DNA from 3 places in the Massilia sp. NP310 genome. Region 1 is predicted to be linked to each of the others. Evidence: predicted binding sites of a transcription regulator. Region 1 holds the regulator's gene; each other region holds the start of a gene.

Region 1 (9,756 bases):
CGCCCATGCGCCGCTGACCCTGTTCTTCGAATCGTTCGCCTTCAAGGTCGGCGTGCCGCTCGACGCCGACTTCGTGTTCGACGTGCGCGCGATCCCGAACCCGTACTACGACCTGGCCCTGCGCCCTCTCACCGGCAAGGACCAGCCGGTGATCGACTTCCTCGACGCCCAGCCGAGCGCGATCGAGATGCTGGCCGACATCCGCAACTTCGTGGCCAAGTGGCTGCCGTCGTTCAAGACCGACAACCGCAGCTACCTGACGGTGGCGGTGGGCTGCACCGGCGGCCAGCACCGTTCGGTGTACATGGCCGAGCACCTCGGCGCCTACTTCGGCGACACCGAGCGCGTGATCGTGCGGCATCGGGAGCAGCCGAAGAATCCGGCTGCGTGATCTCGTCGTCGCTGGTCAGCTATTGAAGAAGTAGTAGGCAGCGGCGCCCACGCTCTCACCCACGTGATATGGGACCAGGAATGCCAGGGATACGGCGCCGATGGCCAGGGAGGCTTTCACGAACGGCGCAAGCGCGCGGTATTCGGAAATCACGGTTTGCCAGAAAATCATGTGGAGCTGTCATCGTTGATGGAAGTCTGAAAGTATCACAAGAAGATGCCGCGCAAGCTCACGCATTCTCACCGCGGCTTGCAGGGACGCCCGACTCACGCAGGATGACCTTATCTTTCATGTGCAGCATTTACCGCAGCAACGCCGCTGTATCGACGACCCGCACGTCGTGCATCTGGTGCAGGTAGGCTTCCAGGTAACCCTTGTGCGAAGCACCGACGATGACCAGCAGCCGCGTGCCCGGCATGACGCCCACCACGTCGCGGATGTTCGCCGCCATGCGCAGGTTGCGCGTTTCCCAGTAGCCGACGTAGGCGCGGCCGAAGCGCTGCGGCGACGGCTCGTTCAGCGCCGCCCCGAAGTCGATCTCGAAGCTCGCCGCGACATGGGCAGGCGAATTGTAGGCGCGGTACATCGCCAGCAGCCCTTCCGGGGTATCGACGCCCCGATCAAGGATCTCGTCCTCTTTCTTGCGCCTGGCATTGGCCGGATTATCCCAGGCCTTCATGATCGCCTCGCCGGCCGCCTTGCGGTCGGCGTAGGGGCGGCCTGCCGTCTGGTCGTCCATCGCATACACGCGCTCATGCCCCAGCCGGGCCGCCAGCTGCGCCGCGATCGACACGCTTTCGTTGGGATGAACCGCGAGCTTTTGCAGCCGTGCGACCAGGACCTCATCCAGCCCGTCGCCGGCGCGGCGGTCAGCGGCCGGCAGGCGGAGCCACTGGACCACGGCCGACGCCTCCTCGCCGCCGGCCAGGAACACGGCCGCCAGGCGCCGTCGCTGGGCCGCCGACGGCGCCGCCGGCCAGGCGGCCAGCAGCCGTTCGGCCTCGGCGGTGGCCTGCGGCACGTCGAGCCCGGTCGCCGCCCTGGCCGGCGCGGTATCCCAGCAATAGCCGTCGACCGCCTCCTGGTAGCGCACCGCATAGCGGCGCATGAAATCGCACTGCGGCCCGGAGCGGTCCTCGACCGCGATCGCCTGCGGCTTCCAGGCGGCGAGCCGGTCGTTCAGCGGGGCCAGGCTCGACGTCTGGAAGGTCTTGGGCAGGTGCGCCAGGTGGGGCGAGCCGAGCACCATGATCTCGTTGACCGGCCCTGTCGTTGGGCCCTTGAGCCGGCTCGGATCGAAGGCGGGCTGGTAGTCCTGCGCGGCGGCGGCGCAGGACAAGGTCATCGCAATCAGCAAGGCACGCAGGCGCATCGGGTTTCCTTTCAGGTCATGAAGACCCGATGTTCACACCTCACCGATATGGTGTCACGCAAAAATGGATATGCACGCAGCGGATTATGCGAGATGCCTGAGCGGATGCGCATGCTCCGGCCACACCGGGTCGAAGAAGCGCGCCACCATGTCGGGCGTCACCTGATCGAGCGAAGGCGGATTCCATCGCGGCGCATTGTCCTTGTCGATCACCAGCGCACGCACGCCTTCCAGCACTTCGCCATGCGCGAAATTGTGGCGCACTAGCGAACGTTCCATGCGCAGGCAATCGGCCACGGACAGCTGCGCGCCGCGCGCCAGCAGTTCGTGGGTCACGCACATCATCAGGGGCGAGCGCTGGCGCATCGCCGCCAGGGCGCGCTGCGCGAACAGCGTCTCGTCGCCTTCGAGCGAAGCCATGATCGCGGCGACCGAGGCGGCGCCGAAATGCGCATCGATCAGCTGGCGCTGGGCCTGCAGTTCGCCGTTGCCCGCCTGCGGCGCGAACGGCGCCGCGAAAGCGCGGATCGCCGCCGGCAGGTCAGCGCCGGGTGTGGACGCAATCAAGGCATGCAGGGCCGGCAGCTCGGCGCCCGGCACGAAGACATCGGCCAGGCCGATATGGAGCGCGTCGGCGGCGCCGATCGTCAGCCCGGTCAGGCCCAGGTAGTTGCCGAGCTGTCCCGGCGCATGCGACAGGAAGTGGCTGCCGCCGACGTCCGGAAACAGGCCGATGTTCACCTCGGGCATGGCCATCTTCGTGCGCTCGGTCACGATGCGCAGGCCGCAGTCCGGGCCGCCCTGGGCGATGCCCATGCCGCCGCCCATCACGACGCCATCCATGATGGCGATGTAGGGCTTCGGGTAGAAATGGATCAGGTGGTTCAGCGCGTATTCTTCGGTGAAGAAATCCTCGAGCAGCGCGCTGCCGCCCATCGGCGTCGCATGGCCGACCTCATGGAAGAAGCGGATGTCGCCGCCCGCGCACAAGGCCTTCTCGCTGCTGCTGGTCAGTACGACCGCGTCGACCTGCCCGTCATGGCGCCAGGCGCGCAGCACAGTGGTGAGCGCGCGCACCATCTCGAGCGACAGCGAATTGAGCGCCTTCGGGCGGTCCAGGGTGATGATGCCGGTGCGGTTGGCGACGCGGGTCAGGACGTGGTCGGTCATGGCGTAATCCGTAATGGAGAGACATGCATTTTACCGAACACACGATACGCGTCATATCGGGGAGCTGGATGCAAAAAGGGCGTCCCCTCAGACGCCCTTAGCTAGTGTGAGCCCTGCGCCTGATCAGGCGACAGCAGCGTCTTCGCCGCCGTTTTCCGGCAGGCGTTTGATCGAGGTACGGCTATGGTCCTTCAGCATTTGCTTGTGTTTCAGGATCTGTCTGTCCAGCTTATCCATCAGCGTGTCGATCGCGGCGTACAGGTCTTGCGCGACGCTTGCCACGTGCAGGGTCTTGCCCGACACCTGGACGTTGATCTCTGCTTTCTGCCTTTTTTCTTTTTCAGTGAGGTTGTCGACGGCCAGGAAGACGTGGGTGTCGATCACCTGGTCGAAATGGCGAATGATGCGCTCGAGCTTATTCTGAACGTATTCACGGATGGCGGGGGTTACTTCGAGATGATGGCCACTGATTGTGAGGTTCATACACACTCCTTTGAAAAGGTTGCACCGTGTGGACCACACCAACGCGACAAGGCACGACGGGTGTGGACGGCGCAGTTACAAGGACTTGCGGAGGCTTACAGGGGGTATCTTGAGGGCTTCACGGTATTTTGCAACCGTCCGGCGCGCGATGACCATGCCTTGTTCCCCGAGCATCTCCGCGATCTTGCTGTCGGACAATGGGTTCCTAGGGTCTTCTGCTCCTGTCAATTGTGCGATGAGCGCACGGATTGCCGTCGAGGATGCTTCGCCTCCCGCCTCGGTGGCAACGTGGCTGCCGAAGAAATACTTCAACTCAAACATGCCGTGCGGGGTCAGCATGTATTTCTGCGTTGTGACACGAGAAATTGTGCTCTCGTGTAGGCCTAGTGTATCAGCTATCTCACGTAAAACAAGGGGCCGCATGGCAACCGCGCCATGGGAGAAAAAGTTGCGCTGGCGCTCGACGATCGCCTCCGCCACGCGCAGGATGGTGTCGAATCGCTGGCGCATATTCTTGATGAGCCACTTCGCTTCCTGCAACTGCGCGCCCATCTGCGCTTCGCTCTTGCCCTGCTTGAGGAGGCTCGCGTACAGGCTGTTCACGCGCAGGCGCGGCATCACGTCCGGGTTCAGGGTGACCGCCCAGCCGCTCTTGGAACGGCGCACGATCACGTCCGGCACCACGTAGTCCGACACGTTCGAAGCGAACGCCGCGCCCGGATGCGGATTGCATTGGCGCACCACGGCCTGCACCTCGCGCAAGTCTTCGTCGTCGCAGTCGAGCGCTTTTTTCAGCTTGCTGTACTCGCGCTGGGCGAACCAGCTCAGGTAACCCTCGACGATGGTCAGCGCCATGCGCCGCGTCACCAGCGGCACGCCCGGCATGCGCCGGATCTGCAGCGCCAGGCACTCGGCCGCGCTGCGCGCGCCGACGCCCACCGGATCCATGCTCTGCACCAGCGCCAGCGCGCAGCGTAATTCGTCGATCTCGATCTCGAGTTCTTGGGGCAGCCTGGCGTGAATCTCGTCGAGCGGCTCTTCCAGGTAGCCGTTGTCGTCCAGCGCATCGATCACCAGCTCGGCCAGCGCACGGTCGCGCGCCGACAGGATGGCTTCGCGCACCTGTTCCATCAGGTGTTCGCGCAGCGTGATGGCGCAGGCTTCCAGTTGCGGGCGGCCGTCCTCGTCCTCGCCGCCGCCGGACGATGGCGCGCCGCTGTCGCTCCAGTCGGCATCGACGCGATCGTTGTCGGCGCCGCCCTCGAAACCCTCGCCCTCCTGCGCAGGCGCACCCTCACCCTCGGCCTGCTGGCCGGGCGCCGGCGGCGCTTCGCCGTTGGCGGGCGCATTGTTGATGGCGCCATCGGCCAGCAGGCGCACCGATCGGTCGAGCGGATCGTCGAGCCGCTCGAGCAAGGGGTTATCGCCCAGTATCTGCTCGATCTCCTGGTGCAGCTCGAGCGTCGACAGTTACAGCAACCGGATCGACTGCTGCAGTTGCGGCGTAAGCGCGAGGTGCTGCGAAGTGCGAAGTTGCAGGGACTGTTTCATCTAGGCGTCGCTCACATGCGGAAGTGTTCACCCAGGTACACGCGGCGCACCGACTCGTCGGCGATGATGTCGTCAGGACGGCCGGAGGCAAGCACCGCGCCCTGGTTGATGATGTAGGCGCGGTCGCAGATGCCGAGCGTCTCGCGCACGTTGTGGTCGGTGATCAAAACACCGATCCGGCGCTCCTTCAGGAAGCGCACGATGCGCTGGATCTCGATCACGGCGATCGGGTCGACGCCGGCGAACGGTTCGTCGAGCAGCACGAAGCGCGGATTGGTCGCCAGCGCGCGCGCGATTTCCACGCGGCGACGCTCGCCGCCCGACAGCGACAGCGCCGGATTCTCGCGCAGCTTCTCGATCTGCAGGTCGGCCAGCAGGGTGTCGAGGCGCTCGTTGATCTGGTCTTTCGACAGCGGCTTGCCGTTGTCCTTCTGCAGCTCGAGCACGGCGCGGATGTTCTCTTCCACCGTCAGCTTGCGGAACACCGAAGCCTCTTGCGGCAGGTAGGACAGGCCCAATACGGCGCGGCGGTGGATCGGCAGGCTGGTGATGTCGGTGCCGTTGATGTCGATCGAGCCGGCGTCCGACGGCACCAGGCCGACGATCATGTAGAACGACGTGGTCTTGCCGGCTCCGTTCGGGCCCAGCAAGCCGACCACTTCGCCGCATTCCACCTGCAGCGACACGTCGCGCACCACCAGGCGCTTGCCATAGCTTTTCTGCAGGCCCTTGACGACCAGGGTGCTGCGATCGCCCAGCTCCATCGGAATCGCCGTCATTGGGCGCCTCCGGCGGGTGCGCGCTTGGGCGCCAGGATCAGGGTGCCGCGGCCGCCGCCGGCGACGCTCTTGCCGCTTTCGTCGTTGCGCACCGTGGCCACTTCCTTGCGGTTGTCGTAGGAAATGAAGGGGCCGGTGATCTGGTTGGTCATGCGCGCGCCTTCGAGTTCGCGCACGACGGCGTTGGAATACAGGCGCACCAGTTCCGACCGCTCGTCGTACTCGATGCGCTCGGCCTGGCCGTCGACCCACAGGTCGGGACCGCCGTCACGCTTCTGGCGGAAAGTGGCGACCTTGCCGCCGGCAGCGGTGAGGGTCACGCTCATATAGCCTTCCGGGCTTTCCTTGACCAGGGCGCGGTCGGACTTGAGCACCAGGGTGCCGCGGGTCAGCACCACGTTGCCGGTCAGGATGCGGGTGCCGGTCACCTCGTCGATGTCGAGCGAATCGAAGTTGATGACCGCTTCCTTGAGCGAATCGGCGCGTTCGGCGGCCGCGGTCAGCGACAGCAGGGAAAGGAAGGCGGCGACAAGTAGTTTTTTCATGGTTGGTGGATACGGGTCTCTGGTTGGCACGCGGCGTTTCTGGAGGATCAGCGCTGGCGTGGCGGATAGACGATCTGGCCGCGGCTGGACAGGTGCAGCTGCATGGTCGCATTGTTGGCGACCATGCCGGTGCCCTTGACGCTGGACGCGCCGAGCTGCATGTCGATCGGCAGATCGGTCTTCAGTATTTCTTCGTCCGGCAGCACGGTGAGCGCCTGGGTGCGCACGTGCAGCGATTCACTCTGCGCGGTCTTGGGGCGCTGCAGGTCGACGTCGCCGATCAGCTCGACCCGGTGCTCCTGGTGATGGATCTGCGCGTTCTTCGCGACCACCGTCATCGGCGGGCGGCCCGGCTCGACGCCGCGCAGCACCGGCGCCTCGACGTGCGACACGTCGCCGCGCGGAATATGCTCCAGGCGCTTGCCCGACACCAGGTAGCTCGGCTGGCCGTTCTCGGTCATGCGCACGAAGGAGAAGTTCTCGACGATGTAGTCCGGTTCGTCCGGCGGTCCGCCCAGCTGGGCGTCGATGTCGGACCCCTGCATCAGTTGCAGCAGCCAGAAGCTGCCGAAGGCGAAGAAGGTGCCGATGACGATCATCGCCAGGAGATTCCAGCGGTGGGCGGTGCGCTTGTTGACGACGACGGTAGCCATTTTTAAAGCCTCAGGCGAAGTACGGCGCGAGCGCCTGGTCGTAGGTGCCCTGGGCGCGCATCACGAGGTCGCACACCTCGCGCACCGCGCCGCGCCCGCCGGCGTTTTTCGTTACGTAGTGCGCGCGGTGCTGCACCTCCGGGTGGCCGGACGGCACCGCGACGGCGAAGCCGACGCGCGCGAACAGCGGCAGGTCGATCACGTCGTCGCCGATGTAGCCGCACTGCTCCGCCGTGAAGCCGGTGGCTTCCAACAGCTTGGCGAAACCGATGCGCTTGTCGTGGATGCCCTGGTGGACGTGCGAGATGCCGAGATCGGCCGCGCGCTTGACGACGATCGGCGACAGGCGCGCGCTGATGATCGCGGTCTGGACGCCGGTCTTGTTCAGCAGCTGGATGCCCAGGCCGTCGAGCACATTGAAGGTCTTGGTGACTTCGCCTTCCGGGCCGTAGGTCAGGCTGCCGTCGGTCAGCACGCCGTCGACGTCGAAGATCATGACCTTGACGCGCGCCGCGCGCTCCATATGGGCCAATGGGGTAATGGCCGGGATAAATGTGTCGCTCATCAGATCACCTTGGCGCGGGTCAGGTCGTGGATGTGCAGCGCGCCGACCAGGCGGTCGTCCTCGTCGACCACCAGCATCTGGTTGATGCGGAATTCCTCCATCACGGCGACAGCGTCGACCGCCAGTTGCTCGGGGCGCACGCGGCGCGGGTTGGCGTGCATCACGTCGCGGATCTGGACGTTCGAGAAGTCGTGCATGCGCTCGATCACGCGGCGCAAGTCGCCGTCGGTGAACACGCCGACCGGACGGCCTTCGGCGTCGACGATGGCGGTCATGCCGAGGCCCTTGCGGGTCACTTCGAGCAGCGCTTCGACCAGCGAGGTTTCGGGGCCCACGCTCGGCACCGCGTCGCCGCTGCGCATCACGTCGCGCACATGGGTCAGCAGGCGGCGGCCCAGCGCGCCGCCCGGATGCGACAGCGCGAAGTCTTGTTCACGAAAACCCCGCGCATCTAACAGCGCCACGGCCAGCGCATCGCCCATGGCGAGCGTGACGGTGGTGCTGGTGGTCGGCGCCAGGTTGAGCGGGCAGGCTTCCTTGTCCACCGCGATGTTCAGGTGCACGTCGGCCAGCTTGGCCAGGCGCGAGGCTGGTTTACCGGTCATGGCGATCACGCGTGCGCCCAGGCGCTTCACGGCCGGCAGGATGTCGAGGATCTCGGACGATTCGCCCGAGTTGGAAATCGCGATCACGACGTCGTTCCTGGTGACCATGCCCAGGTCGCCGTGCGCGGCCTCGCCCGGGTGCATGAAGAAGGCCGGGGTGCCGGTGGACGCCAGGGTGGCGGCGATCTTGCGGCCGATGTGGCCCGACTTGCCCATCCCGGACACGACCACGCGGCCGTCGCAGGCCAGGATCAGCTGCGCGGCGTTCACGAAACTGTCGTCGTCGCCCAGGCGCGCCTGCAGGGCGCGGATGGCGTCGGCTTCGATCGACAGCGTTTCGCGACCCAGTTCCAACACGCGCCGGGCCAGGGTCTCGTCAAAACTTTTCGGCATTATTTTTTCATCGGTTACACTCATTTTGGAAGTATAAACGAATTGGGAAAGCAAAAAACTTGCCAGTCGTAACAAACGATAACAAGCGCATGCCGCACCACACCTGGCTAGTGCCATAAGATCAACACTTTTGCTGTTTATCCCAGCATCGCATCAATGCATTCCGGTCTTGAACTCACCCTCCTCCTGCTGGGCTGCGCCGTCCTGGGCGTGGTGCTTTTTCGTAGCCTGCAACTGCCGCCGATGCTCGGCTACCTCGCCGTCGGCGTCCTGATCGGCCCCCATGCCCTGGCCCTGGCCGAGGACAGCCCCACCACCCATGCGCTGGGCGAGTTCGGGGTCGTGTTCCTGATGTTCTCGATCGGCCTGGAGTTCTCGCTTGGCCAACTGCGCTCGATGCGGCGCATCGTGTTCGGGCTGGGCCTGGCCCAGGTGGTGTCGACGATCGTGGCCGTCATGGGGATCGCCCTGCTGGCGGCCTGGCTCCTGCCCGGCATTGCGCTCGGCTGGCAGGCCGCCTTCGCGCTGGGCGGCGCGCTGGCGATGTCGTCGACCGCCATCGTCGTCAAGCTGCTCACCGAACGGCTGGAACTCGAGAGCGAGCATGGGCGGCGCAGCGTCGGCATCCTGCTGTTCCAGGACCTGGCGGTGGTGCCGCTGTTGATCATGATTCCGGCGCTGGCGCGCGATCCGGAAGACCTGGCGATCACGCTCGGGGTGGAAGCGGTCAAGGCGGCGCTGGTGCTGGCCCTGCTGCTGTTCTTCGGCCAGAAGCTGATGGGGCGCTGGTTCACGGTCGTCGCCAAGCGCCGCTCGCAGGAGCTGTTCATGCTCAACCTCCTGCTGGTGACCCTGGGCGCGGCCTGGATCACCGAGCAGGCCGGCCTGTCGCTGGCCCTGGGCGCTTTTGTCGCCGGCATGCTGATCTCGGAGACGCCCTATAAGCATCAGGTGGAAGAGGATATCAAGCCGTTCCGCGACGTGCTGCTCGGGCTGTTCTTCATCACGATCGGCATGCTGCTCGACCTGCGGATGGTGATCGAACACTGGTGGCTGGTGCTGCTCCTGCTGGCGCTGGTGGTGCTGCTCAAGTTCGGCCTGATCGCCCTGCTCGCGCGCGCCTTCGGGGCCGCGCCTGGCACGGCGATGCGCACCGGCCTGGCGCTGGCCCAGGCGGGGGAGTTCAGCTTCGTGCTGCTCAATCACGCCTCCGGCTCGAAGCTGGTCGACCCGTTCGTGATGCAGCTGG
Region 2 (9,756 bases), 450 kb from region 1:
TCTTGTGGCGCACCGCGCATTCCTTGCGGATGGCGGCCAGCATCAGGTCGGCCGTGCCGTCGCGGATCCAGCGCGTCGCCAGCGCCGCCGTGATCGGCGAGACCATGGTCGTGGTGGCGCGGATGGCGGCCGTCAGGCGCGCCGTGTAATGGGCGTCAGGGGCGACCAGGAAGCCGACGCGCAGGCCCGCGCCCACGCATTTGGCGAGGCCGGCGATATAGAAGGTGATGTCCGGCCCCATGCTGGCCAGCGGCGGCGGGCCGGAACGCGGCAGGAAGCCGTAGGCGTCGTCCTCGATGATCGCCACGCCATGAAAGCGCGCCACCTCCACCAGCGCCTGGCGCCGCTGCGCCGACATCACCGCCGTGGTCGGATTGAGCAGGGTCGGGTTGCAATACAGCGCCTTCGGCGCGTACTGGGCGCAGGCGGCGGCGAAGGCGACCGCATCGATGCCTTCGCCGTCCATCGGCAACCCCACCAGTTTCAGGCCCAGCTGGCCGGCCAGCGCGCGCAACCCCGGATAGGTCAGCTCTTCGCAGCACACGACCGAGCCCGCGGGCGCGATCGCGCCCAGCACCGCCAGCAGCGCGCACTGGGCGCCCGGCGTGACCAGCACCCGTTCCTGGGGAACCACCAGGCCGCGCCGGCGCAGCCACAGCGCACCGGCCTCGCGATCGGCGCGCGAGCCGCAGAAGTCCTGGTAGCGCAGCAGGTCGCGCAGGTGGGCGCCGACTTCCGCATAGCCGGCCTGCATCAGCTGCGCCAGTTCGGGCGACGCCGGCTCGGGCGGCATGTTCATCGACAGGTCGATGTTCGGCCGTCCTTCGACCGCGCGCGGGATGGCGGGACGGCGCTTGCCGCACACGAAGGTGCCGCGCCCCACCGTTGAATCGACCAGCCCGCGCCGCTGCGCCTCGACATAGGCGCGCGCCACCGTGGTGAAGTCGATCCCGAGGCCGGCGGCCAGCCGGCGCTGTGCCGGCAAGCGCTGCTCCGGCATCAGGCGGCCGGTCGTGATGTCGTCGGCGATCGCATTCGCGATCTGCTGGTAGAAGGGCAGGGCGCCGGGCGTGTTCGCCTTCTTCAGCCTGGGCATCCAGCCATCGAATTTCTTGCTCATTGCTGCCGGCCTCCATGACGTTGTTGCGGGCGCGCGCAGGCACCGAAAAGGCTCAACGCGCACCCGGATGATGCGATATCCGCGACTTCGTGTGGCGGCCCCTGGCGCCGATTGTATGGAGCGAATGTATGGAGCCGGCGGACGACGCAAAAAGCCGCCTCCCTCGTCTGGCCCGATGCAAGGCGCGTGCCAGAAGGGGCGGGCGCGCCGTGGCCCGGAATGACCGCAGGCGCCTGCAGTCAAATCGGGGCGCCAAGGCGATTGATTGGCACGCCCCATGCATTCAATCCAGGCATCGCCCGCCAGGAGAACGATCATGATGAACGAGCTGCCCCTCGCCTATCTGCCCAGCGAGTTCCGCGTCAAATGGGTCACCCTGCCGTGGGAGGCGGAACAAGCCTACTGCCTGCGCCGCGCCGTGTTCTGCGAAGAGCAGGGCATCTTCGCGCACGACGACCGCGACGCGGTCGACGAACGCGCGCAGCTGCTGGTCGCGCTGTCGTGCCTGGCCGGCCTGCCCGACCAGGTGATCGGCACCGTGCGCATCCATGACGAAGGCGACGGCCTGTGGTTCGGTTCGCGGCTGGCCGTCGATCCCGCATGGCGCAAGCACGCCCGGCTCGGCATCACCCTCATCCGCCTGGCGGTCGCCAGCGCCGGCGCGCTGGGCTGCCGCGTGTTTCGCGCCCACGTGCAAAGCCAGAACGTGCCCCTGTTCCAGCGCCTCGACTGGCATGTGCTGCACGAGGAAACCCTGCTGGGACGGCCGCATCACCTGATGCAGGCCGACCTGGCCAGCTATCCGCCCTGCCACACCCCGCAAGCCGGCTATGCCGGGCTGGCGGCCAGACCGGCGTCGCCTTCCAACCTTCCCACCGGAGAAACCGCATGACCACCCCCACCATCCTGCCTGCGCTCGATGCGCACTACGACGTCGCCATCGTCGGCGGTGGCCAGGCCGGCCTGTCCATGAGCTACTACCTGCAGCAGGCCGGCATCGGGCACATCGTGTTCGAGAAACACGTGCAGGCGCACGCCTGGCGCACCCAGCGCTGGGACGCGTTCTCGCTGGTGACCCCGAACTGGCAATGCCGGTTGCCCGGTCATCCGTATGCCGGCGACGATCCGCACGGCTTCATGCGGCGCGAACAGATCGTCGACTACCTGGACGGCTTCATCGCCAAGGTGAATGCGCCGGTGCGCGAGGGCGTCGAGGTGCGCGAGGTGGCGCCTTTGGCGCGCGGCGGCTTCGCGCTGCGCACCAGCATCGGCGAGACCACCGCCGGCCAGGTCGTGGTGGCCTCGGGCTGCTACCAGGAGCCGATCGTGCCGCGCCTGGCCGAGCGCCTGCCGGCCGACGTCGTGCAGCTGCACTCGGCCGACTACCGCAATCCGCACAGCCTGCCCGAAGGCGCGGTGCTGGTCGTCGGCTCCGGCCAGTCCGGCGCGCAGATCGCGGAAGACCTGCACCTGGCCGGCCGCCGCGTCCACCTGGCCACCGGCGACGCGCCGCGCTGCGCGCGCTTCTATCGCGGCCGCGACGTGGTCGACTGGCTGGCCGACATGGGCTACTACGACAAGCCGGTGAGCGAACACCCCTTGCGCGAAGGCGTGCGCGACAACACCAACCACTATGTCACGGGGCGCGACGGCGGGCGCGACATCGACCTGCGCGCCTTCGCGCTGCAGGGCATGCGGCTGCACGGCACGCTGACCGGCCTGGAGGGCACGCGGCTCGACTTCGCCCCCAACCTGAAGGCCAACCTGGACCAGGCCGACGCGGTCTACAACCGCATCAACGCCTCGATCGACAACTGGATCGTGTCCCAGGGCATCGCCGCCCCGCCCGGCGCCGCCTACGTGGCGCCATGGGAGCCGGACGGCGCGCTGGCCGACACGCTCGATCTGCGCGCCGAGGGCATCGCAGCCGTGGTCTGGTGCATCGGCTTCGCGCCGGATTTCAAATGGGTCAATGCGCCGGTCTTCAACGGGCGCGGTCATCCGGTCCACGCGCGCGGCGTCAGCGGCCAGCCGGGCCTGTATTTCCTGGGCCTGCCCTGGCTGCACACCTGGGGTTCGGGCCGCTTCTCGGGCGTGGCGCGCGATGCCGAGTACCTGGCGGCGCACATCGGCGCGCTGGCTGGCGCCCCGGCGTTGCGGTATGCCTGACATGCCCCGGTGCAGCGCGCGCCGTGATGTGGCATGCGCCGCACCGCCGCGACGCAACCCCGGCACGCTGTGCTTCGATCCTGCCGCCGTCATTGACTGGACGGTTTGACCGGATCGCTGCCCCGCACCGCGCCGGCATGCCTCTTGGACGGCGGCTTGAATGGAAAACGTTCCATTCAATGTCCGCGCGCCAGGGCATTGACTGGCACGGAGCATGCAATCAATCCCCCTGTGCGGACCGCGTTTTTCCGCACCAATTCAACCACTAGACAGGAGCACTACCATGCCAGCAGTTACCCAAGCCAAGCACCAGAAAGGCGACTTCTTCGTGGACTACGAGGAGAAGGTGTTCGAGGACGTCAAGGCGAAGCCGGGCGAGAAAGCGCTGGTAACCTTCCACACGGTGGCCTATGAAGGCTCGATCGGTTTCGTCAACATGCTGCAGGCCACCCGCCTGCAGCGCAAGGGATACGAAACCTCGATCCTGATGTACGGGCCGGGCGTCACCCTGGGCATCCAGCGCGGCTTCCCGACCATCGGCGACGAAGCCTTCCCCGGCCACCAGAACTACAGCAAGCAGCTCACCAAGTTCATGGAAGAGGGCGGCAAGGTCTATGCCTGCCGCTTCGCGCTGCAGGCGCTGTACGGCCATGGCGAGCCGGCGCTGATCGAAGGCATCCGCCCCATCAGCCCGCTCGACGTGCTCGACCTGAAGCTGCTGCACCTGCGCGACAACGCGGTCGTGATCGATACCTGGACCCTGTAAGCGGCGACAGGAGGGCGGCATCATGAACCAAGCGAACAGGGTGGTCAGGGCGGCGGCGGTGCAGATCGCACCAAGCCTGGACAGCGCCGACGGCACCGTCGCGAAGGTCTGCGACGCCATCGCCGAGGCCGCGTCGCGGGGCGCGCAACTGGCGGTGTTCCCGGAGACCTTCGTGCCCTACTATCCTTATTTCTCCTTCATCCGGCCGCCCTTCGAGCAAGGTCCCGAGCACTTGCTGTTGTACGAGCGCGCGGTGGCGGTGCCGGGTCCGGTGACCCACGCCGTCGGCGCCGCGGCGCGGCGCCACGGCATCGTCGTGGTGCTCGGCGTAAACGAGCGCGACCACGGCTCGCTGTACAACACGCAGCTGGTGTTCGACGCCGACGGCGAGTTGATCCTCAAGCGGCGCAAGATCACGCCGACCTACCACGAGCGCATGGTCTGGGGCCAGGGCGACGCCAGCGGCCTGAAGGTGGTGGACAGCGCGGTCGGCCGCCTCGGCGCGCTGGCCTGCTGGGAGCACTACAACCCGCTGGCGCGCTACGCGCTGATGGCGCAGCACGAGGAAATCCATGCCGCCCAGTTTCCCGGCTCGATGGTGGGGCAGGTCTTCGCCGACCAGATGGAAGTGACCATCCGCCACCATGCGCTGGAATCGGGCTGCTTCGTCGTGAACGCCACCGGCTGGCTCACCGACGCCCAGGTCGAGGCGATCACGCCGGACCCGGAGCGCCGCAAGGCGCTGCGCGGCGGCTGCTGCACCGCCATCGTCTCGCCCGAAGGCAAGTTGCTGGCCGAGCCGCTGCGCAGCGGCGAAGGCATGGTCGTGGCCGACCTGGACCTGGCCCTGATCACGAAACGCAAGCGCATGATGGATTCGGTGGGCCACTACGCGCGGCCCGAACTCCTGAGCCTCATGATCGATCCGCGCCAGGCGTCTCCCATGCAATCGCAGGTCCAGGCGATGGCAACGCGCGGCGCGGAACCTTCTTCCCAACCACTGGAGCAGCCATGAACCCCATGAACCAGCAGTTGATTGCCGAGCTGCAGTCGGTCGGACTGCGGCTGGGCGACACCAGCGTCGGCGCGCCGAGCCGGCGCGGCGGCGCCGGCCCGACCGACCACAAGGCGGTCACGATCGACGGCCACACGGTGATGATCCCGGTGCACACGGCGGGCGCCTGGAGCTCGCCCTACGTCGCCGCGCCGCGCGCCGACGGCTCGACGCGCATCGTGCGCGACGGGGTCGAGCTGGCCGTGGTGTCCTTCCCGCGCCAGCCGCGCTTCTACAAGCTGCAGACCTACGATGGCGTGCCGTACTCGAAGATCGCCACCCTGCACGGCGCCGACGTGCTGGCGACCACGGTCCTGCAAAGCTGCATCCGCTACGAAAGCCGGCGCAAGTCCTGCCAGTTCTGCGCGATCGGCCAGTCGCTGGCGGCCGGCCGCACGATCCTGCGCAAGACGCCGGAACAGCTGGCCGAGGTGGCGCGCGCCGCGGTGCTGCTCGACGGCGTGAAGCACATGGTCATGACCACCGGCACGCCGAACGCGACCGATCGTGGCGCGCAGATCCTGTGCGAGAGCGCGTTCGCGGTCAAGGCGGCGGTGGACCTGCCGATCCAGGGCCAGTGCGAGCCGCCCGACGACGACGCGTGGTTCCGGCGCATGCGCGATGCCGGCGTCGATTCATTGGGCATGCACCTGGAAGCTGTGACGCCGGCGGTGCGCGCGCGCATCATGCCGGGCAAGGCGAGCGTGCCGCTCAAGCGCTATTTCAGCGCCTTCGAGGCGGCGGTCGCGGTGTTCGGCCCGGGCCAGGTCAGCACCTACATCCTGGCCGGGCTGGGCGACACGCCGGAGGCGATCCTCGCCATGAGCGAGCGTCTGGTGGACATGGGCGTGTATCCCTTCGTGGTGCCGTTCGTGCCCGTCACCGGCACCCCGCTCGAAGACCATCCGGCGCCCGACGCCGCCTTCATGCGCGCCGTCCTGGCGCCGCTGGCCGGGATCCTCGAGCGCGGCAATCTGCGCGCGGCCGACATCAAGGCGGGTTGCGGACGCTGCGGCGCCTGCTCGACACTGTCCACCTACGAAAAGCGGCCGGCGGCATGAGCGACTCCACACTGGAAGCGTTGGCCGCATCCCTGCGCGCGAGTCCCGGCTTCGCGCACAAGCGCGACATCGAGGGCGTGCTGCCGGCCCTGCGCGGGGCCGCGCCCAGCGGCGTCGCCATCGGCGACGATTGCGCGGCGATCCCCGACGGCGACGGCTACCTGCTGTTCGCGATCGAAGGCTTCCTGAACGAATTCGTCGAGCGCGAACCCTGGTTCGCCGGCTATTGCGGCGTGATGGTCAACGTGAGCGACATCTATGCCATGGGCGGACGGCCCACCGCCGTCGTGGATGCGCTGTGGAGCCGCGGCGGCGACGCCGCCACGCCGGTGCTGGAGGGGATGGCGGCGGCCTCCCTTGCGTATGGTGTTCCCATCGTCGGTGGCCACAGCAACCGGCGCACCGACCGCGAACAGCTGTCGGTCGCCATCGTCGGCCGCGCGCGGCGCCTGCTCACCAGCTTCGATGCGCGACCAGGCCAGCACCTGGTCGCCGCGATCGACCTGCGCGGCCGCTTCCAGGAGCCGTATGCCTACTGGAACGCGAGCCTCGGCGCGCCGCCGGAGCGCCTGCGCGCCGACCTCGAGCTCCTGCCGGCGCTGGCCGAGGACGGCCTGGCAGCGGCGGCCAAGGACATCAGCATGGCGGGCGTGGTCGGGACGGCGCTGATGCTGCTCGAATGCTCGGGCATCGGCGCCGTCATCGACGTCGACCTGGTGCCGCGCCCGGACGGCGTCGACCTGGCGCGCTGGCTGGGCGTCTTCCCCAGCTATGGCTTCCTGCTCAGCGTCGCCGACGAGCACCTGGACGCCGTGCTGGCGCGCTTCGCGGCGCGCCGCATCGCCTGCGCCGCGATCGGCCGCACGGAACCTGGCAGCGCCGTCACGCTGCGGCGCGGCGCCGAACGGGTCACGCTGTGGGATTTCGAACGGGAAGCCTTCATCGGCTGCAGTGAAGAACGCGATAGGGGAGCAAACCATGCCTGAAGTACGTTTTCTGGTCCGCTGGCCGGATGCCAGCACCGACGACTGCTATTCGCCGTCGACGGCCATCAAGGAACACCTGGACGCCGGCACGCCGTATGCGCTGGCCGAGTTCGTGGCGCGTAGCCGCCGCGGGCTGGGCGCCGCCAGTGAGCGGGTGCGCGCCAAATATGGTTTCGCCTGCTCGTCGGCCATGGACCAGCTGGCGCGCATCGAGACGAAGGCCGCAGCTTTCGAGGGCGATGGCGACGCGGTCGTGCGGGTCGAGCGGTTTTCACCTTGAGCGCGCCCTGAGCGCAGCCGGCAAACGTTGCGGCGGCGCGAACTGGATGGGCATACAGTAAATCGCGGCGGTATAATGGCCGGATGCAGACCCTTCTTCACAACCTCAATCCCGAACAACTTGCCGCGGTTACACTGCCTTCGCAGAGCGCGCTGATCCTTGCCGGCGCCGGTTCCGGCAAGACGCGCGTGCTGACCACGCGCATTGCCTGGCTGATCCAGACCAACCAGGTGTCGCCGGCCGGCATCATGGCGGTGACGTTCACGAACAAGGCGGCGAAGGAGATGCTCACGCGTTTGTCGGCCATGCTGCCGATTAATACGCGCGGCATGTGGATCGGCACCTTCCACGGCCTGTGCAACCGGCTGCTGCGCACGCACTACCGCGACGCCGCGCTGCCGCAGACTTTCCAGATCCTCGACTCGCAAGACCAGCTGTCGCTGATCAAGCGCATGCTCAAGGCGCACAACGTCGACGACGAGAAGTATCCGGCCAAGAACCTGATGTACTTCATCAACAACGCCAAGGACCAGGGCCTGCGCGCCTCGCAGGTCGAGGCGTATGACCCGATCGAGCGCCGCATGGTCGAGTTGTATGAGTTGTACGACCAACAGTGCCAGCGCGAGGGCGTGGTCGATTTCGCCGAGCTGCTGTTGCGTTCTTATGAACTGCTGGCGCGCAATGGCCCGCTGCGCCATCACTACCAGATGCGTTTCCGCCACATCCTCGTCGACGAGTTCCAGGATACCAATGACCTGCAATACAACCTGCTGAAATTGCTGGCGGGGCAGGGCGAGACCGGCGGCGGCGCCATCTTCGCCGTCGGCGACGACGACCAGAGCATCTATGCCTTCCGCGGCGCCAACGTCGGCAATATGTCGGCCTTCGAGCGCGACTACCAGGTCAAGAACCTGATCAAGCTGGAGCAGAACTACCGCTCGCACGGCCACATCCTCGACAGCGCCAACTACCTGATCGCCAATAACACCAAGCGCCTGGGCAAGAACCTGCGCACGGATGCGGGCCAGGGCGAGCCGGTGCGCGTGTACGAGGCCTCGTCCGACCTCGAAGAAGCGCAGTGGATCATCGAAGAGGCGAAAAGCCTCATGAACGAGGGCATGCCGCGCAACGAGATCGCCATCCTGTACCGCAGCAATGCCCAGAGCCGGGTGATCGAGCACGCGCTGTTCGCCGCCGGCCTGCCGTACACCGTGTACGGCGGCCTGCGCTACTTCCAGCGCGCCGAGGTCAAGCACGCCATCGCCTACCTGCAGCTGATGGATAATCCGCACAACGATTCGGCCTTCCTGCGCGTGGTGAACTTCCCCACCCGCGGCATCGGCGCGCGCTCGATCGAGCAGCTGCAGATGGCGGCCGACAGCTACGGCATTTCGCTGTACGCGGCCGTGCCCTATATGTCGGGCAAGGCCGGCACCTCGCTGGGCGCGTTCGTGAAACTGATCGAAGGCGCGCGTTTCGAGACCCAGCAATTGCCGCTGCCCGAGCTGGTGCGCGTGGTGCTCGAGCGCAGCACCCTGCTCACGCACTACGCCAACGAGAAAGAAGGCGCCGACCGCATCGAGAACCTGGAGCAGATGGTCAACGCCGCGACCCAGTTCGTGCAAGAAGAAGGCTTCGGCATCGGCGCGCCGGCCCACCTCGGCCCGCCGTCCCAGGCCCAGGCCGGCGAGGCGGTGGTGTACCAGGACGGCATCGAGGTCATCGACGGCGGCGCGCCGCTGCCGACCGTGATGTCGCCCTTGTCCGCCTTCCTGTCGCATGCCTCGCTCGAGGCGGGCGATGCCCAGGCCCAGGCCGGGCAAGAGGCATTGCAGCTGATGACGGTGCACTCGGCCAAGGGCCTGGAATTCGACGCGGTGTTCATCACCGGCCTCGAAGAAGGCCTGTTCCCGCACGAGAGCAGCGCGCGCGAAGCCGAGGGTGTGGACGAAGAGCGGCGCCTGATGTACGTAGCGATCACGCGCGCGCGCCGGCGCCTGTACATGAGCTTTACCCAGCAGCGCATGCTGCACGGCCAGACCCGCTTCAACATGAAGTCGCGCTTCTTCGACGAGTTGCCCGAAGAAGCGCTCAAGTGGCTGTCGCCGCGCGTGCAGACCGCCTGGTTCGCTGGCCGCAAGCAGACGACGGCCTGGGACGACGCCAAGTTCCGCGAAGGCGGCAGCGACAACAAGATCGCGCAGCAGATCACGCAGAAATCGGGCAATGGCACCGGCTGGCGGGTGGGTGAATCGGTGTCGCACGCCAAGTTCGGCGAGGGCGTGATCGTCAATATCGAAGGCGGCGCCGGCGCGGCGCG
Region 3 (9,756 bases), 350 kb from region 1:
CTGTCCTACCTGGCCATCATGATCCACCGCCGCGTGCTGTGGTTCCCGCTGCTGACCCAGGCCATGCACGTGTTCCCGCTGCTGCTGCTGGCGCAGGCCATCCAGCTGGTCGTGCACCTGGTGGTCTCCGGCCGCTTCCCCGGCCTGCTGCCGTTCGTCGAGAGCGTGGTGGCGGTGGCGCTGTGGCCGCTGATCACCTGGCTGCTGCTGGCGCCCCAGCGGCGCGCCGTCGACCGCGACCATACCCGCCCCATCTGACCAGGTTTGCCCAGGAATGACCGAGTTCAAGGATAGCGACCGCGAGATCCACCAGTTCCGGATGCGCCTCACGGCGCTGGTGGCGCTCGTCTTCATCTGCTTCGGCCTGCTGGTCGCGCGCGTGGTCTGGCTGCAGGTGCTGCACCACGACCAGTACGCGGCGCAGGCCGAGGACAACCGCATCGCGCTGGTGCCGATCGTGCCCAACCGCGGCCTGATCGTGGACCGCAACGGCGTGGTCCTGGCGCGCAACTATTCCGCCTACACGCTCGAGATCACGCCGTCCAAGCTGCAGGCCGACATGGAGTCGGTGATCGACGAGCTGGCCAAGCTGGTCGAGATCGACGCGCGCGACCGGCGCCGCTTCAAGCGCCTGCGTGAAGAGTCGCGCAGCTTCGCCAGCATCCCGCTGCGCACCCGCCTGACCGACGACGAGGTGGCGCGCTTCACCGCCCAGCGCTTCCGCTTTCCCGGCGTCGAAGTCCAGGCGCGCCTGTTCCGCCAGTACCCGATGGGCGAGGTGGCCTCGCACGTGATCGGCTACATCGGCCGCATCAACGCCAAGGAAGCCGCCGCGATCGAGGAGGGCGACGACGCCGCCAACTACAACGGCACCGACCATATCGGCAAGGAAGGCGTCGAGAAGCGCTACGAGCGCCAGCTGCACGGCATCACGGGCTACGAGCAGGTCGAGCGCTCGGCCGGCGGCCGCGCGATCCGCACGCTCAAGCGCACGCCGCCAGTGCCGGGCAGCAACCTGATCCTGTCGATCGACATCGAGCTGCAGAAGATCGCCGAGGAGGCCTTCGGCGACCACCGCGGCGCGCTGGTGGCGATCGAGCCCGCGACCGGCGACGTGCTGGCCTACGTTTCGCGGCCGGGCTTCGATCCGAACCTGTTCGTCGACGGCATCGACTACCAGAGCTGGAACGAGCTGAACACCTCGCTCGACCGGCCGCTGATGAACCGTCCGCTGTCGGGCACCTATCCGCCGGGTTCGACCTTCAAGCCCTTCATGTCGCTGGCGGCGCTCGAGCTGGGTTACCGCCGTCCGCAGGACGCGATCCGCGATCCCGGCTTCTTCATCCTGGGCGGACACCGCTTCAACGACGACAAGCCGGGCGGCCACGGCATCGTCAACATGTACCACTCGATCGCCCATTCGTGCGACACCTATTACTACCAGCTGGGCAACGAGATGGGGATCGACAACATCTCGAAATTCATGAGCGAATTCGGCTTCGGCCATCCGACCGGGATCGACCTCGATCACGAAAAGACCGGCGTGCTGCCGTCGAAGGAATGGAAGGCCGAGCGCTTCAAGCGCAACCGCGCGGCCCAGAAATGGGTGGGCGGCGACACCATCTCGATCTCGATCGGCCAGGGCTTCAACAACTACACCATGCTGCAACTGGCGCATGCGACCGCGATCCTGGCCAATGACGGCGTGGTGATGAAGCCGCACCTGGTCAAGATGGTCGAGGATGGCGTGACCCGCGAGCGCACCCTGACCGTGCCCAAGGAGACCCGGCGCCTGTCGATGAAGCAGGAGCACCTCGATTTCATCAAGGATGCGATGGCCGGCGTGATGCGCGAAGGCACCGGGCAACGCGCGTTTTCGACCGCCACGTACACGTCGGCCGGCAAGACCGGCACCGCGCAGGTGATCGGCCTGCGCGGCAAGAAGTACGACGCCAACGCGATCGACGAACGCCATCGCGACAATGCGCTGTTCACCGCCTTCGCGCCGGTCGAGCAGCCGCGCATCGCGCTGGCGATGATCGTCGAGAACGCCGGTTTCGGCGGCGTCGTGGCGGCGCCGATCGCGCGCAAGGTGCTCGACTATGCGATCCTCGGCAAGCGTCCTGCGCCGCCGCCGGAGCCGAAGGATAGCGCCCGTCCCGCCACCGTCAAGGCGGCCGCGCCGGCCGCTGCAGCCGCTGCGCCCCAACCTTCGGCCCCCGCCACCGCCACCCGAACCGAATAAGCCATGGCCCATATTCCAGAACGGCGCTCGCTGCGCCGCCGCCTGCGCCCGTACTTCACGGTGTTCGACCTGCCGCTGACCCTGATCCTGGCCATGCTGGTGACGATCAGCATGGTCACCATGATGTCGGCCGGCGCCGATTTCCCGGACCGGGTCGAGCACCAGATCCGCAACTTCCTGCTGTCCTTCGCCGTGATGTGGCTGGCCGCGAACATCGCGCCGCAAACCCTGATGCGGCTCGCGGTGCCGGTCTATGCGGTCGGCGTGGCCCTGCTGGTCGCGGTCGCGCTGTTCGGCCTGATCAAGAAGGGCGCGCAGCGCTGGCTGCACATCGGCGTCATCGACATCCAGCCGTCCGAGATCATGAAGATCGGCCTGCCGCTGATGCTGGCCTGGTACTTCCAGACCCGGGCCCAGGTCGCCGGCTGGAAGCATTACATCGTGGCCGCCGTGATCCTGATGATTCCGGTCGCCCTCATCATGGAGCAGCCCGACCTCGGCACCTCGCTGCTGGTCGCGTCGTCGGGCCTGTACGTGATCTTCCTGGCCGGCCTGTCGTGGAAGGCGATCGCGGCGGTGACGGCGAGCGTCGTGGCCTTCCTGCCGATCGGCTGGTCGATGATGCACGACTACCAGCGCCAGCGGGTGATGACCCTGATCGATCCGACTTCCGACCCGCTGGGCAAGGGCTTCCACATCATCCAGTCGATCATCGCGATCGGTTCGGGCGGCGTGACCGGCAAGGGCTATATGCAGGGCACCCAGGGCTACCTGGAATTCGTGCCGGAACGCACCACCGACTTCGTGTTCTCGGTGTATTCCGAGGAGTTCGGCCTGATCGGCAACCTGTTCCTGCTGTTCGTCTACCTGCTCTTGATCGGACGCGGCCTGATGATCGCAGCCAATGCGCCAAACGCCTTCGGCCGCTTGCTGGCCGGTTCGATCGCGATGATTTTCTTCACCTATGCCTTCGTCAATATGGGCATGGTTTCAGGGATATTGCCTGTAGTTGGGGTGCCACTACCGTTCATGAGCTATGGCGGCACGGCCTTCATCACGCTGGGCCTCGGCGCCGGCATCCTGATGAGCATCCAGCGGCATCGCAAGCTGGTGCAGACCTAGGGAAGCGCTGATTTATTCATGGCGGCGGTCTTGGCACGGAAAAAAGGCGCCCTGCTGCGTTGTAAATCCTCGCCATACCACGCGGTATGGCTGCGGTTTACGCCTTGCCGGGCGCCTTTTTCCGTCGCCAATCCCATCCGTCAGAATAAAACAGCGCTTCCCTAGGACGGCCAAGCCGTCCACGCGTCTAGCGAACCGGGCCGCCGCGCGCCGCGGGGCCTGCCGTGTGCACCTCGGTCAGCAAGGCCATCAAGCGGGAAATATCGACCGGCTTGGTGAAGAAATGGTCGAAGCCTGCCGCGAAGGCCTTGTCGCGGTCGGATTGCTGGCCATATCCGGTGACGGCAACCAGCACCGGAGGCGGCAGCCGCGGCATCGCGCGCAGCCGGCGCGCCAGCGCGTTCCCATCGAGCTCGGGAAGGCCGATGTCGAGCAGGCAGATGTCCGGCCTGATCGTCTCGACGTTGTCGAGCGCCCTCACCGAGCTCAGTTCGACCACGACGTCATGGCCGGCCGATTCGACCAGCATCGACAGCATGGCGGCGGCGTCGGCATTGTCGTCCACCACCAGCACTTTCAGCCCGCCCGCCGCCGGCGCGAGCCCCGTGGCGGAACCGGCGCTGCCGGCCGGCGCGGCATCGGGTTCGATCCGCGGCAGGGTCACGGTGAACCGGCTGCCCTGTCCGGCGCCCGCGCTATGCGCGCCGACGCTGCCTCCGTGCAGCTCGACCAGGTTGCGCACCAGGGCCAGGCCGATGCCCAGCCCGCCCTGGGTCCGGTCGGCATCGCGCTCGCCCTGGGCGAACAGATCGAACACGCGGCCGACCAGTTCGTGGGCCATGCCGATGCCGTTGTCGCTCACCGAGATGGCGACGTCGCGCTCCCGCACCTCGACCCGCATGTCGATCGCGCCGCCCGGCGGCGTGTACTTGGCCGCATTGTTGAGGAGATTGGCGAGCACCTGCACCAGCCGCTTGCGGTCGCCGCGAACGTAGGCCTTGCCCGCGCGGTAGATGCAGCGCAGCGCATGCTGGCGCTTTTCCATCAGCGGGCGCGCCTGTTCCTCGGCGTCGGCGATGACGTCGTGCACGTCGATCTCTCTCTGTTCCAGCGTGATCAGGCCGCGGGTCACGCGCGAGATGTCGAGCAGGTCGTCGACCAGCGCGGTCATGTGCGCGACCTGGCGCTGGATGACGGCGCTGGTCCGGTGTATCTTGTCCTCGTCGAGGCGGGCGGCGGCGAGCAGGTCGGCCGCGGCGCTGATCGGCGCCAGCGGGTTGCGCAGTTCATGCGCCAGCATCGCGAGGAATTCGTCCTTCAGGCGGCTTGACAGGCGCAGCGCTTCTTCGGCCCGGGCCCGCTCGATCGCGTCCCAGGTGCGCTCGGCCACGTCGGCGATGATCTCGAGTTCACCCGGCGTCCAGCGGCGCGGCACCGAATGGCCGACATTGAAGTTGGCGCGCAGCTGGCCACCCCGGTTCAGCGGCACGACGACGACCGACTGCATCCCGAGATCCAGGTAGGCCTGCGCATGCCCGGCTAGGTGCGGGTCGGCCGCGATGTCCTCGGCCACCACCGCCCGCGCGGCGCGCAGGCTTTGCAGCAGGTAGGGACTGAAAGTGGCAACCGATCCGTGTGGCGGCAGGCCGGGCAGGGCGGGCAGCTCGCCGCTGTGCGTCCATTGCGCGGGGATGTGGAAGCAGCCGGCCTGGTCGTCGATTTCGGCGTAATAGGCGCGCGTGACGCCCAGGTGCTGGCGGATCAGCCGGGTCGCCGTGCCGATGATGTCGTCGGTCGTCGCCATCCCCCTCAATTCGTCGGCCAGGTTCAGCTGGAAAGCGCGCCGGCGTTCCGCCATGACGCGCGCGCTCGTCTCGACCGCCGCGGTGAACATGCCGACGACGGCGCCCGAAATATCGCGGATCGGGCTGTACGAAAACGTGAAGTGGCACAGTTCCGGGTAGCCGTTGCGCAGCAGTTCGAGCGGCATGTCCTCGCCCCTGACCGCGATGCCGTCGTTCATCACCTGGTCGACCATGGCGCCGATCGTCGGCCAGATTTCGGGCCAGGTTTCCCGGGCCGGGCCGCCGAACGACGCCGGGTGCTTGCTCGAACCGAGGATCGGCCGGTAGAAATCGTTGTACAGCTGGATCAGGTCCGGGCCCCACCATATCGCGATCGGGAACTGCGATTCGAAACAGACGTTCACCTGCAGCCGCAAGGCGTCGGGCCAGGTGGATGGGTCGCCCAGGCCGGTGCGCGACCAGTCGGTCTGCCGCAGCAGGGTCACGGTGTCGCCGTTACCCGGCAGGTGATCGAAAATATGCGAAGAGTGCGGCATGGTTGAAAGTGGACAGACCGGCGATGCCGCAGTATGCCCTGTTTTTTTGCGTCGGAACCACACTTTCGGAACGATCATGGCACGCGAACGTCTTGCCAAAACGGCCATTATCGCATTCCGGCTTGATGCCTGCATATTGATGAGTCTGGCAAGACAACGTAAACTGGGGGTCGACCTAACACGATGGAGGACGGCCAATGGGCGTTCGTACAAGCTTCCTGGCGGTCATACCGGTTGCCATTCTAGTATCGGCCTGCAGCAGCACTGGGGAACACAAGCGGCTCAATCCTTTCCCCTGGCCGCACAAACCGACCGCCAAGCATGGCAAGGCGCCCCAGCTGCCGCCCGCCAAGTCGGGCCGCGGCGGCTACTACAAGGACGACGGCCCGGGCGACGACATCCCCGACGGCCTGCTCGACGTGCCGGACGCCGTGGTCAAGGCCGAGCCCTTCAACAAGTGGACCAGCCGTCCCTACACGGTGCTGGGCAAGACCTATACGCCGCTGGGAAATGACGAGCGGTACAGCGCGCGCGGCGTCAGCACCTGGTATGGCGTCAAGTTCCACGGCCAGCGCACGGCGTCCGGAGAACTGTACGATATGTACAAGATGACGGCCGCGCATCCGACGCTGCCGATCCCGTCCTATGTGCGCGTGACCAGCCTCGACACCGGCAATTCGGTGGTGGTGCGCATCAACGACCGCGGCCCCTTCCATTCCAGCCGCATCATCGACGTCTCGTACACGGCGGCGCTCAAGCTCGGGCTGCTGGGCAAGGGCAGCCATGAAGTCGAGATCGAGCGCCTGTTCCCGGGCGATCCGATCGTCCCGCCGGCGCAGATCGCGGCCGCGCGCCGCGAAGTCGCGTCGATCGCGCAATCGGCGCCGCCCGAGATCGAGGCGCTGATGCTGGAAGACCGGATTCATTCCGACAGCGCGGCGCTGGTGAGCCAGGCAGAGCCGGTGTCCGCGCCCGCGCCGGCCGGTCGCTTCTTCATCCAGCTCGGCGCCTATGGCCGCGCCGGCACCGCCGAGGCGATGGGAGAAAAGATCGCCGATGCCGGCGTCGAGCTGGGCAAGCTCGAAGTGGTGAAGGTGGGTTCCCTGAATCGCCTGTACGGCGGCCCCTACGCCAGCCGCGCCGAAGCGATGGAAGCCATGCGTGCGCTGCCGTCCAGCCTCGGCTTCAAGCCGATCGTGGTCCAGCGCTGATCGCCCCCTCGTCGAACGCGGCGCGCTGAATCTGCGCGCCATGAAAAATGGCCGGCGAACCGGCCATTTCTTCGAGCGGAAAAGAAGCGCTTATGCCTGTGCGGCGGTGCGGCGGCGGCGCAGGAAGCCGATGGCGGCCAGGCCGGCGCCGGCCAGCAGGACGCTCGACGGCTCAGGCACTTCGCCCGGCTCTTCAGTCGGCTCTTCCACCTTGGTGTAGTCGAGCAGGAGCTCGGAGTTGGTGAGCATCAGGTCGCCGAGCACTTTCAGCTTGAACGTCAGTTGGCCATCGTTCAGCAGCGCGTCGATGATGGACTGGTTCGTCACGGTGCCGCTGATGGTGAACTCACCGGTGTACGCCTTCTTCACGGTCGTCGTCGTGGTCGTGGTATCCGAATATTGCGAGTGCGATTGTTTGCAGATGAAGAAGAACCATTTCGTGCATTTTTGGCCGTCGTAAATTTCCTGGAAGCTCGACGGGGAGGTATAGCTCGACTCGAAGAGCTGGGTGCTTCCGCTTCCGAGCAGGAAGTCGCCGAACCACAGGGCGGCGCTCTCTTGTTCACCGGTATAGGTATGGGTATTGGTGACCGTCACATCACGGGTGCTCTTGCCATTCTTGACCTTGCCGTATTCGCCTTCGTCGCGGTCGCTGGTCGAGGTCAGTTTCATCAGTTCGCCATCGTCCTTGAAGGAGAACGAATACGACAGGCTATTGAAGGTATATTTTTCTGGCAGCGGCGTATCGTTGATGAAAGCGACTTTGTAGCTGCCCTGATCCAGCATCCCGTTGGCCAGCGAGCCGTTCAGCGAAATGGGTGCAGCGGCAGCGGTGGTCGACAGCGTGGCAGCGGCGAGCAGCAAGGCGGTGATGATCTGTTTCATGGTTTCCCCTCGGAACGTCAAATTATATTGGAACAACTTAATTTGATATAGAGCAAATAGTGTGCCAAGGATATAAGTGTTTGTTTTGGTTAATTAAAATTTCTTGAGGAAAATTAAGTGTAAAGATATTCGACAGCTTGCGGGTGGTCAACTGCACACCGCATAAAAAAGCGCGCCATGTGGCGCGCTGGATGGATGCGATACACGACCGCGACGTTATTCGCAGTTGCGCAAGTCGGCGCCGGAGAAGTTGCCGATGAGCGTGGAAAGCCGGTTGCGCGCACCGGCATCGATCGCCTGGTACTGGTAGGCGGGGCGCATGACTTGCGGGCCACGCGGCAGCACCCGCACACCGCGCACACCCTGGCGCTGCAGTTGCGCCACCAGCTTCTGGGCCGCGCTGTCGGTCTTGAACACGCCCAGCGAGATCGCCCAGCGCAGCGGCGAGTCGCCCTGCATGATGTAAAAATTCTCGACACCGCGTTCCTTGAGCTCGGCGGCGCGGCGCTGGGCGCCTTCGCGGCCGCCGTTGGGAGGCAGGTAGACCAGGCGGCTGGTCACTTCCTGGAAGGGGACGTCGACCCGCGACTGGCGCGCAGCGAGGTCCAGGCTGGCCACCCGGGTTTCGAAACGGCGGGCGTCGGCGGCGCTGAAGGGACCGGCCTGGACGCAGGCGATCAGGTCCGGCGCCACGGCGGCCGGCGGCGCCGGCTCCGGCGAGGGCGCGGCGGCGGATGGCTCGGCGCGGGCTTCGGCGTCGCCGGCTTCCATGGCCTCGGCCTCGTCCAGCGCGCGCTTGGCCTCGACCGCCGTCAGTTGCGTGATGCGTTCGGGCGCCAGCTGGTTGTTCAGCCGGCCTGGCTCGCGCTCACCGGCGCCGGGCTGGCCCAGCATGCCCTGGCCATACGCCAGCAAGGCCGCGTTCGCGGCCAGCAGCGCCCAGAATACGAATTTCAACACCGTGCTTCCCCCTCTCTCCAGGCGGTCGCCGCCTGCAGGCCGACCAGCACGATATTATCGACCACCCTGTGCGCGACCTTGAGCGCGGGCGCGATGGTCGGCGCCGCGCCGCCCGAGACGATGCAGGAAGAGGCGCCATGTCCGGCCACGGCGCGCTCGATGGCGCCGGCCTGGGCCGACAGCACGCCGGAGAGAATCGCGTCGTTGGTATTGTCGCCAAACAGCGCCGGCACGGCGCCAGGGACTACCTGCGGCAGCTGCGCCGTGTTGCTGGCCAGGCTGGACGCCATCAGCGCCAGGCCGGGCAGGATCATGCCGCCCACGAACAGGCCGTCGGCGCTCACCGCGTCGACCGTGGTCGCGGTGCCGCAGGTGGCGACGATCAGGTTCTGCCTGGGCGCCAGGGCGCGCGCGCCGATGGCGGCGGCGAAGCGGTCGCAGCCCAGGCGGCCGGGGTCGCGGTAGCCGTTGCGCAGGCCGGCGCGCTCCACGCTGGAGGCGAACCATTCGACCTCGATCCCGGCCGGCAGCAGGGCCGCGATGCGCCCGGCCAGCTGTGGGCCGGCGACGTTCGACACCAGCGCGCGGGTCACGCCGGCGCTCGCCCATCGGGCAGCTGCTTCGTCCAGCTGCGCATGCAGCACGGCGCCGTGCAGGCGCCACGCGCCGAGGGCGCTGCCGGCGTCGGCCAGCGCCCACTTGACGCGGGTATTGCCCGCGTCGACCAGCAGCATCATGTCTTCACCCGCAGCGAGACGTCGCCGGCCATCACGGTGATGCGGCCCTCCGACGTGTCGAGCAGCAGGCGGCCGCTGTCGTCGACGCCGGCGGCGCGGCCCTCGTGCCGCACCGCGCCGTGGTCGAGCAGGACCACGGTCTCGCCCTGCCAGGCGTGGCGCAGGTTCCAGCGCGCGGCGAAGGCGGCGAAGCCGCGCGCGGAAAACTCCGCCAGCGCCGCGGCCAGGCCGTCGAGCAGGGCCGCCATCAGGACG

The links. Region 1 encodes sigma-54, which starts transcription at its own class of promoters, with help from an activator protein. Its sites were predicted from a motif close to TGGCANGNAANCTGCTTT; they were not measured.
Region 2: a site for sigma-54 is predicted at 3,493-3,510, ahead of KY496_RS22910 (MSMEG_0572/Sll0783 family nitrogen starvation response protein). Genes of this name have one in related genera too.
Region 3: a site for sigma-54 is predicted at 7,854-7,871, ahead of KY496_RS22445 (PEP-CTERM sorting domain-containing protein). Genes of this name have one in related genera too.

Annotation. Positions count from the first base shown of each region.
Region 1 is NZ_CP080379.1:4,729,673-4,739,428, reverse strand. It holds gene rapZ (RNase adapter RapZ) at 1-391, shown strand, start outside; gene KY496_RS20865 (hypothetical protein) at 407-562, opposite strand; gene KY496_RS20860 (DUF5694 domain-containing protein) at 693-1,763, opposite strand; gene KY496_RS20855 (enoyl-CoA hydratase/isomerase family protein) at 1,848-2,933, opposite strand; gene hpf (ribosome hibernation-promoting factor, HPF/YfiA family) at 3,057-3,416, opposite strand; gene KY496_RS20845 (RNA polymerase factor sigma-54) at 3,492-4,832, opposite strand; gene KY496_RS27475 (hypothetical protein) at 4,887-4,967, opposite strand; gene lptB (LPS export ABC transporter ATP-binding protein) at 4,979-5,731, opposite strand; gene lptA (lipopolysaccharide transport periplasmic protein LptA) at 5,743-6,291, opposite strand; gene lptC (LPS export ABC transporter periplasmic protein LptC) at 6,339-6,944, opposite strand; gene KY496_RS20825 (HAD family hydrolase) at 6,955-7,509, opposite strand; gene KY496_RS20820 (SIS domain-containing protein) at 7,509-8,507, opposite strand; gene KY496_RS20815 (monovalent cation:proton antiporter family protein) at 8,664-9,756, shown strand, end outside.
Region 2 is NZ_CP080379.1:5,183,929-5,193,684, forward strand. It holds gene KY496_RS22895 (PLP-dependent aminotransferase family protein) at 1-1,120, opposite strand, end outside; gene KY496_RS22900 (MSMEG_0567/Sll0786 family nitrogen starvation N-acetyltransferase) at 1,437-2,012, shown strand; gene KY496_RS22905 (MSMEG_0569 family flavin-dependent oxidoreductase) at 2,009-3,289, shown strand; gene KY496_RS22910 (MSMEG_0572/Sll0783 family nitrogen starvation response protein) at 3,573-4,055, shown strand; gene KY496_RS22915 (Nit6803 family nitrilase) at 4,078-5,070, shown strand; gene KY496_RS22920 (MSMEG_0568 family radical SAM protein) at 5,067-6,170, shown strand; gene KY496_RS22925 (sll0787 family AIR synthase-like protein) at 6,167-7,156, shown strand; gene KY496_RS22930 (MSMEG_0570 family nitrogen starvation response protein) at 7,149-7,436, shown strand; gene KY496_RS22935 (UvrD-helicase domain-containing protein) at 7,520-9,756, shown strand, end outside.
Region 3 is NZ_CP080379.1:5,084,229-5,093,984, forward strand. It holds gene mreD (rod shape-determining protein MreD) at 1-258, shown strand, start outside; gene mrdA (penicillin-binding protein 2) at 275-2,245, shown strand; gene rodA (rod shape-determining protein RodA) at 2,249-3,367, shown strand; gene KY496_RS22435 (ATP-binding protein) at 3,555-5,708, opposite strand; gene KY496_RS22440 (septal ring lytic transglycosylase RlpA family protein) at 5,906-6,919, shown strand; gene KY496_RS22445 (PEP-CTERM sorting domain-containing protein) at 7,010-7,804, opposite strand; gene KY496_RS22450 (SPOR domain-containing protein) at 8,021-8,764, opposite strand; gene KY496_RS22455 (type III pantothenate kinase) at 8,758-9,501, opposite strand; gene KY496_RS22460 (biotin--[acetyl-CoA-carboxylase] ligase) at 9,498-9,756, opposite strand, start outside.